3 regions of the Allobosea eneae genome follow, and region 3 is predicted to be linked to each of the others. Evidence: riboswitches for the same ligand, from Rfam matches in the RefSeq annotation. Region 3 holds a riboswitch; each other region holds the start of a gene.

Region 1 (3,950 bases), on a different contig from region 3:
TGCCGCTCCTCCTCGCCGCCCTCCTGATCGAGGCGGCGATCGGCTATCCGGCGCGCCTGTTCGCATGGATCGGCCATCCCGTCACCTGGATCGGCGCGCTGATCGGCGCGCTGGATCGCAGCCTCAATCGCGAGACCATGGGCTTCGCCACGCGGCGGACGGCCGGCATTGTCGCCCTCCTGATCTTGCTGGGTGTGACACTTGCCGCCTCGCTGACCCTCGTCGCGCTCTGCCGCCTCGCCGGGCCGTTCGCCCTGCTGCCGCTGGCGCTGTTGGCCTCGAGCCTGCTGGCGCAGCGCAGCCTGCATGAGCATGTCGCCCGCGTCGCCCAAGGATTGGAGCAAGGCGGCCTCACCGGGGGGCGCAAGGCGGTCGCGATGATCGTCGGTCGCGATCCGGAGAGCCTCGACGAGGCCGGCGTCGCGCGCGCTGCGATCGAGAGCCTCGCCGAGAACTTTTCCGACGGGATCGTCGCGCCGGCCTTCTGGCTCGGCCTCGGCGGCCTGCCTGGTGGAGTGCTCTACAAAGCGATCAACACCGCCGATTCGATGATCGGCCACAAATCGCCGCGACATCTCGCCTTCGGCTGGGCTGCCGCCCGGCTCGACGATCTCGTCAACCTCCCCGCCTCCCGGCTGACTGCTTTGCTGCTGATCGCCGCCGCAGCGCTCAACCGGCAGGCCGAGGCCGGCGCCGCCTGGCGCGCCGTGCGCCGCGACGCCCGCCGCCACCGCTCGCCCAATGCCGGCTGGCCGGAGGCGGCGATGGCAGGTGCGCTCGGCCTGCGATTGGCGGGACCGCGTGTCTACGGCGCGGTCAGGGTCGAGGATGGCTGGATGGGCGAGGGCCGGGCGGAAGCGACGGCGGCGGACATAAGGCAGGCGCTCGCCCTCTACCGACGCGCCTGCCTGCTGCTCTGGGGGTTGGCGGCAGTTGCAAGCGTGGCCGCACTCGCCCTCTAGAACTCGATCCCTTCCTGCGCCTTCACGCCAGCGGCGAAGTGGTGCTTCACCAGCGTCATCTCGGTGACGAGGTCAGCCGCTTCGATCAGCTCCGGCTTGGCATTGCGGCCGGTGACGACGACGTGGAGATCGGGCCGACGAGCCTGCAACGCCGCCACGACCTCGGCGAGCGGCAGGTAGTCGTAGCGCAGCGCGATGTTGAGTTCGTCGAGCACCAAGAGCCGGATGCTCTCATCGGCCATCAGCTCCCTGGCCTTGTCGAAAGCGCGCGTCGCGGCGGCGATGTCGCGGGCCTTGTCCTGCGTCTCCCAGGTGAAGCCCTCGCCCATCAAATGCCAGGAGACCTGATCGCCGAAGGCCTCCAGCGCCTTGCGCTCACCGGTCGACCAGGCGCCCTTGATGAACTGGACGACGCCGATGCGCCAGCCATGGCCGAGCGCCCGCAGGATCAGGCCGAAGGCGGCGGTCGACTTGCCCTTGCCGGGGCCGGTATTGACGATCAGCAGGCCCTTTTCCAGCGTCTTGCCGGCGACCTCGGCGTCCTGCACCGCCTTGCGCTTTGCCATCTTCGCCTTGTGGCGGGCAGCGTCCTCAGCTTCGTCGGTCATCGTCACGTCGCGCTTCTACTTCACCTGCATGGGCAGTCCGGCGACCATGAAGACCACGCGCGCGGCCTGCGCCGCAAGCCGCTGATGCAGCCGGCCGGCCTCGTCGCGGAAGCGGCGGGCGAGTGCATTGTCCGGCACGATGCCGAGGCCGACCTCGTTCGAGACCAGCACCACCGGTGCGCTCGCCTCGCGGCAGGCCGCGACGAGCTCGCCGGTGGCGATCGCGATGTCGCGTTCGGCGAGCAGCAGATTGGTCAGCCAGAGCGTCAGGCAATCGACCAGGATGGGCTGCCCGGCCCGCGCATTGCGAATCGCCTCGGGCAGCGCGACCGGCGCATCGACCGTCTGCCAGTCGCGCGAGCGGCGAGCCCGATGCTCGGCGATGCGGGCACGCATCTCGTCGTCATAGGCCTGCGCGGTCGCGATATAGGTCCACGGCGCCGGCAGCGCCTCTATCAGCGCCTCGGCATGTCGGCTTTTGCCGGAACGGGCGCCGCCGAGGACGAGGGTGAGCTGAGGCAGGGTCATGCGTACCACAATGCGTTCTGGCCGGGGCACTGCATTGCACACCGCCGCGCCTGTGGCTAATGATCATCCGAGACGGTGCCTCGACGACGAGGTGAAAAGGGAACGCGGTGAAAGGCCGCGGCTGCCCCCGCAACTGTAAGCGGCGAGTTCCGCGCCATCGGCCACTGGTTTCGACCGGGAAGGCGGCGCTGGACACCAAGCCGTGAGCCAGGAGACCTGCCGTCTTTCGATGTCGTCCAGCAGGCTGCCGGTGGGGTGGCCAAGGAGAACCAGATGAATACGGCTACCGTCACCAGCCAAACCAGCGTTTCGGAGCGAGCGAAAGCCGTCGCCGCCGCGCTGATCCTCGGCTTCGTGCTGATCTACACCGTCGGCTTCGCCGCCTCGTCCACCGTCCACAACGCGGCGCACGACACCCGTCACGGCCTCGCCTTCCCCTGCCATTGAGGGGGAGCACATGGTCACGCGTGTTCTCACGGTCAGCATCCTGGCCGGGCTTCTGGCTGGGCTGCTGATCTCGGCGCTTCAGCACGTCACCACCACCCCGCTGATCCTCAAGGCCGAGACCTATGAGGCGGCGCTGCGCGCGCAACCGGGGGCGACACTCGCCGCCTTCGATGGTCAGGCCCGGGTCCACCTCGCGCACGGCCCGGCCGAGCATGCCGGCGAGCACGAATGGAAGCCGCAGGACGGCCTCCAGCGCACCGCCTTCACCAGCCTGGTGACGATCGGCACCGCGATCGGCTTCGCCGCATTGCTGCTGGCCGGGATGATCGCGGCGAACGAACAGATCGACCAGCGCCGCGCATTGGCCTGGGCGGTGTGCGGCTTCTTCGCTTTCGGGCTCGCCCCGGCAATGGGGCTGGCACCAGAACTGCCTGGCTCCGCCGCAGCCGAACTGCAGCAGCGCCAGCTCTGGTGGCTGCTGACGGCGATGGTCACCGCCGGCGCGCTCTTCGTCTTCCTGCGCGTCGAGGCTTCCTGGGCCCGAGCACTCGCCGTCCTCGCCTTGCTGCTGCCGCATCTGATCGGCGCGCCGCATCCGGCCGCGCCGGAAAGCAAGGTCCCGGCCGAGATCGCCGCACATTTCGCCGCACTCTCGCTCGCAATCCAGGCCGCGCTCTGGCTCGTCACCGGCTTTGCCGTCGGCGTGCTCTGGCCCTGGGCCACGCGCCGCAGCGCCGCTCCCGTAGCGGCTTGACGCCTCGTGCGGCCGGCGACGGCCGCGCCAGCGCAAGGAGGCGTTGTCATGCTCGAAGGCGACCTCGCCCTCGCGACGCAAGTTCGGCAGCAGCCGGGCTGCACCATCCATGTCTGCACCACCTGCCGGCGCCAACGCGAAGACCTGCCGGAGGGTTATGACCAGCCCGGCATGGCGCTCGCAGCCGTGCTGGACGAACGCCTGGCGGGCAGCGGCATCGCCGTCGTGCCGGTCGAATGCCTCTCGGTCTGCAAGCGGCCCTGCACGATCGCGCTCGCGGCGGAGGGCAAATGGACCTATCTGATCGGCGATCTCGACGTCGGTCTTCATCTCGACGAGATCGTCAGCGGGGCGGAGAAATTTGCCGCCAGCGCCAACGGCATCGTTCCCTGGAAGGAAAGACCCGCCTCGTTCCGCAAGGGCGTGGTCGCGCGCGTGCCTCCGCTGCCGCGCACACAAGGATCAAACGAATGAACGCTCCTCAGACCACGACGCTCGGCAAGGTGCCGTGCACGATCATCACCGGCTTCCTCGGCGCCGGTAAGACCACCCTCGTCCGCCATCTCCTGGAGAATGCCGGCGGCAAGCGCCTCGCCGTTCTCGTCAACGAGTTTGGCGATCTCGGCTTCGACGGCTCCTTCATCGCCGGCT
Region 2 (3,950 bases), on a different contig from region 3:
AGCCGACATCCCAGCCGCGGCTCTCCTCCGGCTTCAGGTCGGGATTGCCGTAGAAGTTGAAGGCAGGGCGTGAATCGCTGAAGCGCTCGCTCAGCGTCGGCGCCTTGAAGCCGGTGCCGTAGCTCGCCTTCAGCTTGGTGTCGGTGCCTGGCACGATGAAGACCGGTGCGATGCGATAGGTGGTGTGGCCGCCGAACTTGTCGTCGTCATCGTAGCGGATATTGGCGGTGGTGAAGAAGCGGTCGGTCCAGTTCGACTGCAATTCGACGAATGCGCCCCGGTTGCCGTTCGAGACCGTCCGGTTAGAGGTGTCGAAGCGCTCGGTCTCGTATTGCAGGCCCATCACCAGGGTTTGGCTCTGGGTGAGCTTCAGGTCGCCACGCCAGTCGTATTTGATGCGCTCGCCGAGGTTCTCGGTCGGCACGTCGAGGACGCCGAAGGCGTTAGGCCGGCGATTGGAGCGATCCTGGTTGCTGTAGGAGACGCCGAAGCGGTTGACGAACTGCCCGCCCAGCGGGTCCCAGACGACCTCGCCGCGGGTGAAGGCCTGGCGATAGTTCTGGCTGGAGCGGAAGCTGCTCGGGCGGCTCGGGAAGCCGGTATCGCCTGTGAACAGCAATTGCCCGTCGATATAGCGGCCGACCCAGTTGACGCTCAGCGTGTCGGTCAGGCGTGCGCCGAGGCGGGCGGAATAGCTCCAGTTGTCATAGGAGTTGGGATTGCGCCGCCGGCCGGCCGGAACCAGCTCCGGCGGTGTCACCGGTGTCGAATCCGCCCGGAAATGGCTGACGCCGAAGGCATAGTCGAAGCGGTCGTCGCCGCCGCTGACCCCGAGGCTCTGGTTGAAGGTGCCATAGGAGCCGGCTTCGACCGACGCCGTTACCTTCGGCGGCCCCTCGCCGCGCTTGCTGGTGATCGAGATGACGCCGCCGAGCGCATTGGCGCCATAGAGACCGCTCTGCGGGCCGCGCAGCACCTCGATTCGCTCGATGTCGCGGGTCAGCATCTGGCCGAAATCGAAGGAGCGGTTCGGCGTCGAGGGATCGTTCACCTCGATGCCGTCGATCAGCACCTTGACGTGGTTGGAGTTGGTGCCGCGCATGAAGACCGAGGTGAGCCCGCCCGGCCCGCCGGTCTGGACGATGTTGAGCCCGGGGACGGCGGCGAGCGCCTGCGGCAAGGTGCGGCGCTGCTGGCGTTCGATCTCCTTGGCGGTGATGACGGTGACGGAGCTGCCGATCTCCCTGGCCGGGGTCGGAACGCCGGTCGGGCTGATCACGATCTCGTCGAGCGCGATCGGCTTCTCGCCCGACTGCGCCAGCGCAGCGGGCGATATCAGCAGGGTCGAAGCGGCGAGCAGGGGGAAGGCAACTGAGAAACGCCCGCTCCTGGCGGGCTTTGGCAAACGGAACACGGGAAACCTCGGCGGTAACGTCAGTGGCACGTCACCGCGAACGAGATGTCCCCACCCGCGCCCGAAACCGGGCGCGCGCAGTTCTACCACCCATCAGCGCACCCCGGCCGATGTGTTCGCGTGTGACCACGGCTGACGGCAGGTCTCCTGGCTCGCGGGTCGCTGCCCTTCGCCGCCTTCCCAGGGCCGAGGTCCCAGTGGCGTATGGCGAAAGGCTCGCCGCTTACAGTTGCGGGGGCAGCCGCAGCATGAGGTGGACGGACCACCCGCACTGCGTTCCCTTTTGATCCCGTGAGGGAACCGTCGCGTTCACGAGTAGGGCGGACGAGCCGCAACGTCAATTCGCTTGCCGCCTTCGCGACGAGGTCGGTTATTCAGCCGCCTTGAGCGGGCGCTTCCGCGCAGCCTTCGCAGTCGGCGGCGGCGCTTCCGCATAGGGTGCCAGGATCGCCATGATGTCCCGGCCGCGTGGCTTGGCCTCCGCGACCAGTGCCCGTTCCGCCACCGAATCGAGATGGTGGTGCATCAGGCTCATGACCTTGTCGGCATCGCCGCTTTCGAGCGCCTCGATCAGCAGGCGATGCTCGTTGACGCCGCATTCGGAGGAATGCGGCCGGCTGTACAGCGACAGGATCAGGCAGCAGCGATAGGACAGCTCGCTGACATAGCGGATGAGGATCGGGCTCTCCGTCATCTGCGCGAGCAGGATGTGAAATTCGGTCGCGAGCCGGATCGAGATCGCATCGGGGCCGCCGCGGGCCGCATCCTCGGCATCGACATGGGCACGCAGGGTCGCAAGCTGCGCCTTGCTCAGCCGGCCGGCGAGCTGGCGAACCACGAGGCGCTCGAGCTCGATTCGGATGTCGAAGGTGTCGCGCGCCTCCTGCCAGCTCGGCGTCGCCACAACGGCGGAGCGATTGCGGCGCAGTTCGACCAGCCCTTCGGCCGCGAGCTGGGCGAGCGCATGGCGCGCCAGCGTACGGCTGACGCCGAAGCGTTCGCCGAGCGCATCCTCGGGCAAGGCCGCGCCGGGCTCGAGCGCGCGCTCGATGATCGCGCGGCGCAGCGCCCGGCTGATCGTCCCGGCCTTGTCCGATGCGCCGTTCCCGGCCTCTTCGCGCGTCATCGCCGACACCATTGGTTGAAGATCGTCTCGTCTTAACGCCTGCGGCTTGCAGTGCGCAATGCGGCGCGGGCCCAGGCGGAACCGGGTGGTCCGTCCCACGTTCTCAAGACCAGCCATAGCAGGCCGGGGGCTTCGATCATGACGACGGCACCGCCGGACCGACAAAAGATGATTCCGCGAGAGACGGGCGGCATCGACGCGGGCGATCCAGGCGGCAGCGACATCGTCACCGTGGCGGCGACGCTCGTCTCAGCCGCAGTGATCATCGCGGCGCTTTACTATGGTCAGGATATCCTGATCCCGCTCGCCTTCGCCTTCCTGATCGGCTTTGCGCTCAACCCGCCGGTGATGTGGCTGCGCCGGCGCGGCCTTCCCAAAGTCATCGCCATCGCGGTGGTGATGACCGTCGTTCTGGTCCTGCTCGCCGGCCTTTTTCTCGTGCTGGGCACGCAGCTGCGCTCGCTCGGCGAGCAACTGCCGACCTATCAGTCGACCATCAACGGCAAGTTCAACGACCTCAAGGCCCAGTTCAGAGCGCCCGGCCTCTTCGACGGCGCGCTGAATGCGATCGCCTCGCTCCAGAAGGAGGTGGAGGCGGCCCAGGGTGCGGCGGCGCAGCGCGTCGAGATCGTGCCGGCGCCCGGCACCCAGCTGCAGGCCGCGCTGGGCTGGCTGGGGGCTGCGCTGGAGCCGCTGGCGACGGCCGGCATCGTCCTCGTGTTCGTTGTTCTGGCCCTGCTCGATCGCGCCGATCTGCGCGACCGACTACTGCGCATCCTCGGCGGCAATCTGCACCGCTCGACCGATGCGATCGAGGATGCCGGCCGGCGGATCAGTCGATACCTCTTGATGCAGCTCGTGGTGAACGTCTCCTTTGCCATACCGCTGACGCTGGGACTCTGGCTGATCGGCGTGCCCGGCGCACCGCTCTGGGGCGTCGTCGCGGCAGTGCTGCGCTTCGTGCCGTATGTCGGTGCTCTCATCTCCGCCATCTTCCCCCTGGTGCTCGCCTTCGCGGTCGATCCAGGTTGGGACATGCTGCTGTGGACGCTCGCTCTGATCGCCGGGCTCGAAATCGTCAGCAACAACATCGTCGAGCCGATGCTCTACGGCACCAGCACGGGCCTTTCGGCGATCTCGCTGATCGCCGCCGCGACGTTCTGGACCGCGCTTTGGGGCCCTGTCGGCCTCATCCTGTCGACGCCGCTGACGGTCTGCCTGCTCGTTCTCGGCAAGACCCTGCCGCAACTGCAGTTCCTCGACACCTTGCTCGGCTCGGTGCCGGTGCTCAGTTCGGCGGAGCGCATCTATCAGCGTCTCCTCGCCGGAGACGTCGACGAGGCGACTGAGATCGCCGAAGGCGAGATTGAGGCGCTTGGTGTGGTACCCTTCTACGACTCGGTTGGGATC
Region 3 (3,950 bases):
GCCCGCCGGTCTGGGCCTTGCCCTTCAGCAGCCCCCAGGAACCGCCGGCGCCCTCGATCATCGTGCCCGGCGCGGTGCGGCCGGTCTTCAGGATGATGTTGATCACGCCGCCGATGTTCTGGCTGCCATAGACCACCGAGGACGGGCCGCGGATGATCTCGATGCGCTCGACATCGGCCGTCGACAGCTTCGACAGGTTGGCCGTGCCGGCGCGCCGGCCATTCATCAGCACCAGCACCTGGCTGCGGAAATCCTTGCCTTGGCCATCAGTGGCGCCGCCGCGGATGTTGATCGAGGTCTGCCCGGGCGTCCACTGGCTGAAAAAGCCGACAGCGTTCTCGGCGAGCAGGTCGGTGAGCGACTGCGCATGCGTGCGCTCGATCTGCGAGGCGTCGATGACCTGGACGGTGCCCGGAATGCTGCTGCGCGGCTCGGGGCGTCCGGTTGCCGTGACGACGAGCTCATCGAGCTTGATCTCGGTCTGAGCGAAGGCAGGCGCGGCGAGAAGCATCGAAGCCAGGGCGGTGGCTGCGAGCAGGGAACGACGGACGACGGCGGTCATGACAGGGTCCAGACGAGGATGGCGGAGCGGCGATGGCAGGAGAGACGCAGGCTGCCATCGGTCGGCACCGCCTGTTTGCCGAGATGGTCGAGCAACTCGGCCCGGCGCGGATCGCCCGGCGCCCAGCCGAGCCGGTCGGCCTGGAAGCTGGCGAAGGCCGGCAGATCGGGCAGCACGAGCGAGAAGGTCCAGTCGATCGCGTCCATCCGGCCGGGCAGATGGCGCCCGAGCTTGGGCAGGACGAGGTCGATGCCGGGTGTCTCGTCCTCGCCATGCCATTTGCGCGGCAGGCAGGCGGCGAGGATCAAGCCCTTCGGGCCCGCCTGCGCCGGCACGGCCCAGATGACCTGGCGCCGCGCCCATTGCCGGCAGCGCGCCAGGAAGGCGAGCGGATCGTGGAAATAGCCCGGCATGGTCGCCGCCAGCACCGTATCGGCTGGCTTGCAGACGACGCGCGCGTCATCCCAGCCGAAGGGGATGACGAGCGGCCGCTCCGGCCTGAGTGCGAGGCGCGCCTGCATGACCGGCGATGGCTCGATCGTTGTCCAGCGGCTCCCAGGATCGAGCAGGGCTGCGCCGAGCTGGCCGCCCCCTGCCCCGACATCGACGAGATCGCCGATCTCCGAACTCAGGCTGAGGATGAGCGGCGCGACGCGCTCCGCGTAGTCGGACGTGTCGATCGCGCTGGCGTAAAGCGCGAGGGGATCGAGCGAACTGGCGTTCGGCCCAGCGGAATGGAGAAGAGCAGCGGTCATGTCGCGGCTATGAATGAAATGTTATATCATTACAAGAAATTCTATCGTCTGCGGGCGCGACCGGCCCTGCCTGACGCCAATAGCGACAGCGGCACTGTGAGTGCATGGTCATCGTCGTCAGCCCCTCGCTGTGCGGGACAGGGCTGCTCGGGAACGCGGCAGCTATGGCGGCGGAAGCGGCCAAAGCTGCCTTCGATCCGCCGGACACCCCGCCCGCGCGACATCAATACGCCGTCGGGGCAGGTCTCCTGGCTCGCGGATCAGCGCTCTCGACCGTCTTCCCAGCGCACGAGCGCCAGTGACATCAGGGTCGAAAACTCACCGCTTACAGTTGCGGGGGCAGCTCCGGATTGGGCGCGAACGCCGCACCGGATTCCCTCTTAGCTTCGGATCGCTCCGAAGACCTCGACGGGCGTCAACCTATATGGCGGGATTGTGGCGTCAAGCGGCGAGGCATCGGCCCTCGAACGGGCTGTGGACGGCGGCTGCTGCGCCGTTTGGACAGCGGCGAGGCTTGCCCCTTAAGGTGAACGACACCTGCAACCGCATCAGGCTCCCAGCCGCCGTGCACCCGCGCGACAACGCTGCAGGAACGGAATGGCGGAACCCCGCCTCGGTGGGATCGGCGACGAGCTGGATCGAAGTCACCATCATCTGCGGGGCGCGGCCGGCGAGGCCGAGGCGCGCGCCCGGGCGATCGCCGTCGAGCAGAGCATCGAGATGCCGGCCTAGGCGATCGACCCCTTCGTCCTCGGCGACATCGTCGGCCGCGTCGTTGCTGCCGACCGCGCAGGAGATGGCGGCCCTGCGAGCTTTGCCGGAGATCGCCGCCCTCCTCGACGGCTAGATGCAGCCGGCACAATCCAGCGCCAGCACGGCGACACGCGCCCTCCGCCCTCACCCATGTCGTCGCCGGCGATGTGACCGCGATCAGACCCAGCCGCCATCAACGACGTAATGCTGGTTGGTGCAGGCACCCGCTTCTTCCGAAGCGAAGAACAGCGTCGCGCGGGCGATGTCCTCCGGCACCAGCCGGCGCTTCAGGCACTGGCGCCGCATCAGCTCGGCCTCGCTTTCCGGCGTCAGCCACAGGTCGATCTGGCGCTGCGTCATGATCCAGCCCGGCGCGATCGCGTTGACGCGGATATTGTGCTCGCCGAAATCGCGCGCCAGCGAGCGCGTCAACCCAAGCACGGCCGACTTCGCCGCCGTATAGGCCGGCATGCCGCCCTGGCCGATCATCCAGGAGGTCGAGCCGAAATTGACGATCGCGCCGCCCTTCCGCGCGATCATGTCGGGCAGCACCGCCTGCGCCGCGAAGAACTGGTGCTTCAGGTTCACCGCCATGCGCTCGTCCCAGTATTCGGGCGTCACGTCCAGCGCATTATGGCGCTCGTCATGGGCGGCATTGTTGATGAGGATGTCGACCGGACCGAGCGTCTCCCGGATCGCGCCGATCGCCTGTCGCAGCGCGGCGATATCGGTCAGGTCCGCACCCTCGAAATGGACGCTCGCACCAGCGGCAGCGAGTTCCGCCGCAATGGCGCGGGACTCGGCCTCCTTCAGGTCGATGAAGCCGACCTTCGCGCCCTGCCGGACGAAGGCACGCACAATCGCCTCGCCGATGCCGGAGCCACCGCCCGTGACCAGCACCACCTTGCCCTCGAGATCGGGATAAATCGCACCCGCCAAGACCGCCTCCCTCGCCATCGCCGCATCAAGGTCGCAGCGTCCGGCTCCGAATAACATCAAAATTTGAGTTGCGCACCTCAAATCCTGAGCTTACGGTTCGAACCATCAACGGCCCGCCAGCGGCCGAACCCCGGGAGGAACTCATGGCTCGTTTCAAAGCCCTGCTCGTCGGCGCCGTCGCCCTCGCCGTTAGCGCAGGCTCGGCCTTCGCCCAGACTACGGTCAGATGGCTGCACATCGAGGCCAATCCCGTCGTGGTGAAGCTCTGGGAAGAGGTGGCGCGCGATTTCGAGGCGAAGAACCCCGGCGTGAAGGTCGAGATGCAATATCTCGAAAACGAGGCCTACAAGGCCAAGGCGCCGACTCTGCTGCAGTCCAGGGACCGGCCCCACGTCATCTACAGCTGGGCCGGCGGCGTGCTGAAGTCCCAGGTCGAGGCCGGCGTCCTCGAGGACATCACCCCGGCGATGCAGGGCTACAAGGACAATCTCTCCCAGAGCGCGGTCGACGCCTTCACGATCGACGGCAAGATCTACGGCGTGCCCTACGGTGTCTCGCAGGTCGGCTTCATGGCCAACAAGGACCTGCTTGGCAAAGCCGGCGTCGATGCCGGCAAGATCGTGACCTATGACGACCTCCTCGACGCGGTGAAGAAGCTCAAGGCCGCCGGCATCACGCCGCTCGCGGTCGGCGGCGCCGACAAATGGCCGGTGCATTTCTACTGGACCAACCTGGCCATGCGCCTCGGCGGCAAGGCTGCGATCCAGGCGGCGCTGAAGGGGCAGGACGGCGGCTTCGAGGGCGACACCTTCCAGAAATCGGGCGAGCTCTTCAAGCAGCTCGTCGATCTCCAGCCTTTCCAGAACGGTTTTCTCGGCTTCAAGAGCCAGCAGGCCATCGGCCATTTCGGCGACGGCAAGGCGGCGATGCTGCTCGCCATC

Evidence for each region. A riboswitch is a leader RNA that binds a small molecule or an ion and turns the genes downstream of it on or off. The one in region 3 is predicted to bind cobalamin.
Region 1: linked by a shared signal. The riboswitch ahead of ACFPOB_RS16490 (CbtB domain-containing protein) and the one ahead of ACFPOB_RS22365 (hypothetical protein) in region 3 are both predicted to bind cobalamin.
Region 2: linked by a shared signal. The riboswitch ahead of ACFPOB_RS14940 (TonB-dependent receptor plug domain-containing protein) and the one ahead of ACFPOB_RS22365 (hypothetical protein) in region 3 are both predicted to bind cobalamin.

The regions. Positions count from the first base shown of each region.
Region 1 covers NZ_JBHSLW010000026.1:68,237-72,186, reverse strand. The annotation lists gene cbiB (adenosylcobinamide-phosphate synthase CbiB) at 1-962, shown strand, start outside; gene cobO (cob(I)yrinic acid a,c-diamide adenosyltransferase) at 959-1,570, opposite strand; gene cobU (bifunctional adenosylcobinamide kinase/adenosylcobinamide-phosphate guanylyltransferase) at 1,586-2,098, opposite strand; cobalamin riboswitch at 2,156-2,336, shown strand; gene ACFPOB_RS16490 (CbtB domain-containing protein) at 2,372-2,545, shown strand; gene ACFPOB_RS16485 (CbtA family protein) at 2,556-3,299, shown strand; gene ACFPOB_RS16480 (DUF1636 family protein) at 3,348-3,773, shown strand; gene cobW (cobalamin biosynthesis protein CobW) at 3,770-3,950, shown strand, end outside.
Region 2 covers NZ_JBHSLW010000022.1:54,362-58,311, forward strand. The annotation lists gene ACFPOB_RS14940 (TonB-dependent receptor plug domain-containing protein) at 1-1,414, opposite strand, end outside; cobalamin riboswitch at 1,535-1,732, opposite strand; gene ACFPOB_RS14945 (GntR family transcriptional regulator) at 1,785-2,540, opposite strand; gene ACFPOB_RS14950 (AI-2E family transporter) at 2,709-3,950, shown strand, end outside.
Region 3 covers NZ_JBHSLW010000037.1:118,656-122,605, forward strand. The annotation lists gene ACFPOB_RS22360 (TonB-dependent receptor) at 1-562, opposite strand, end outside; gene ACFPOB_RS22365 (hypothetical protein) at 559-1,317, opposite strand; cobalamin riboswitch at 1,540-1,740, opposite strand; gene ACFPOB_RS22370 (hypothetical protein) at 1,915-2,049, shown strand; gene ACFPOB_RS22375 (SDR family NAD(P)-dependent oxidoreductase) at 2,248-3,027, opposite strand; gene ACFPOB_RS22380 (ABC transporter substrate-binding protein) at 3,153-3,950, shown strand, end outside.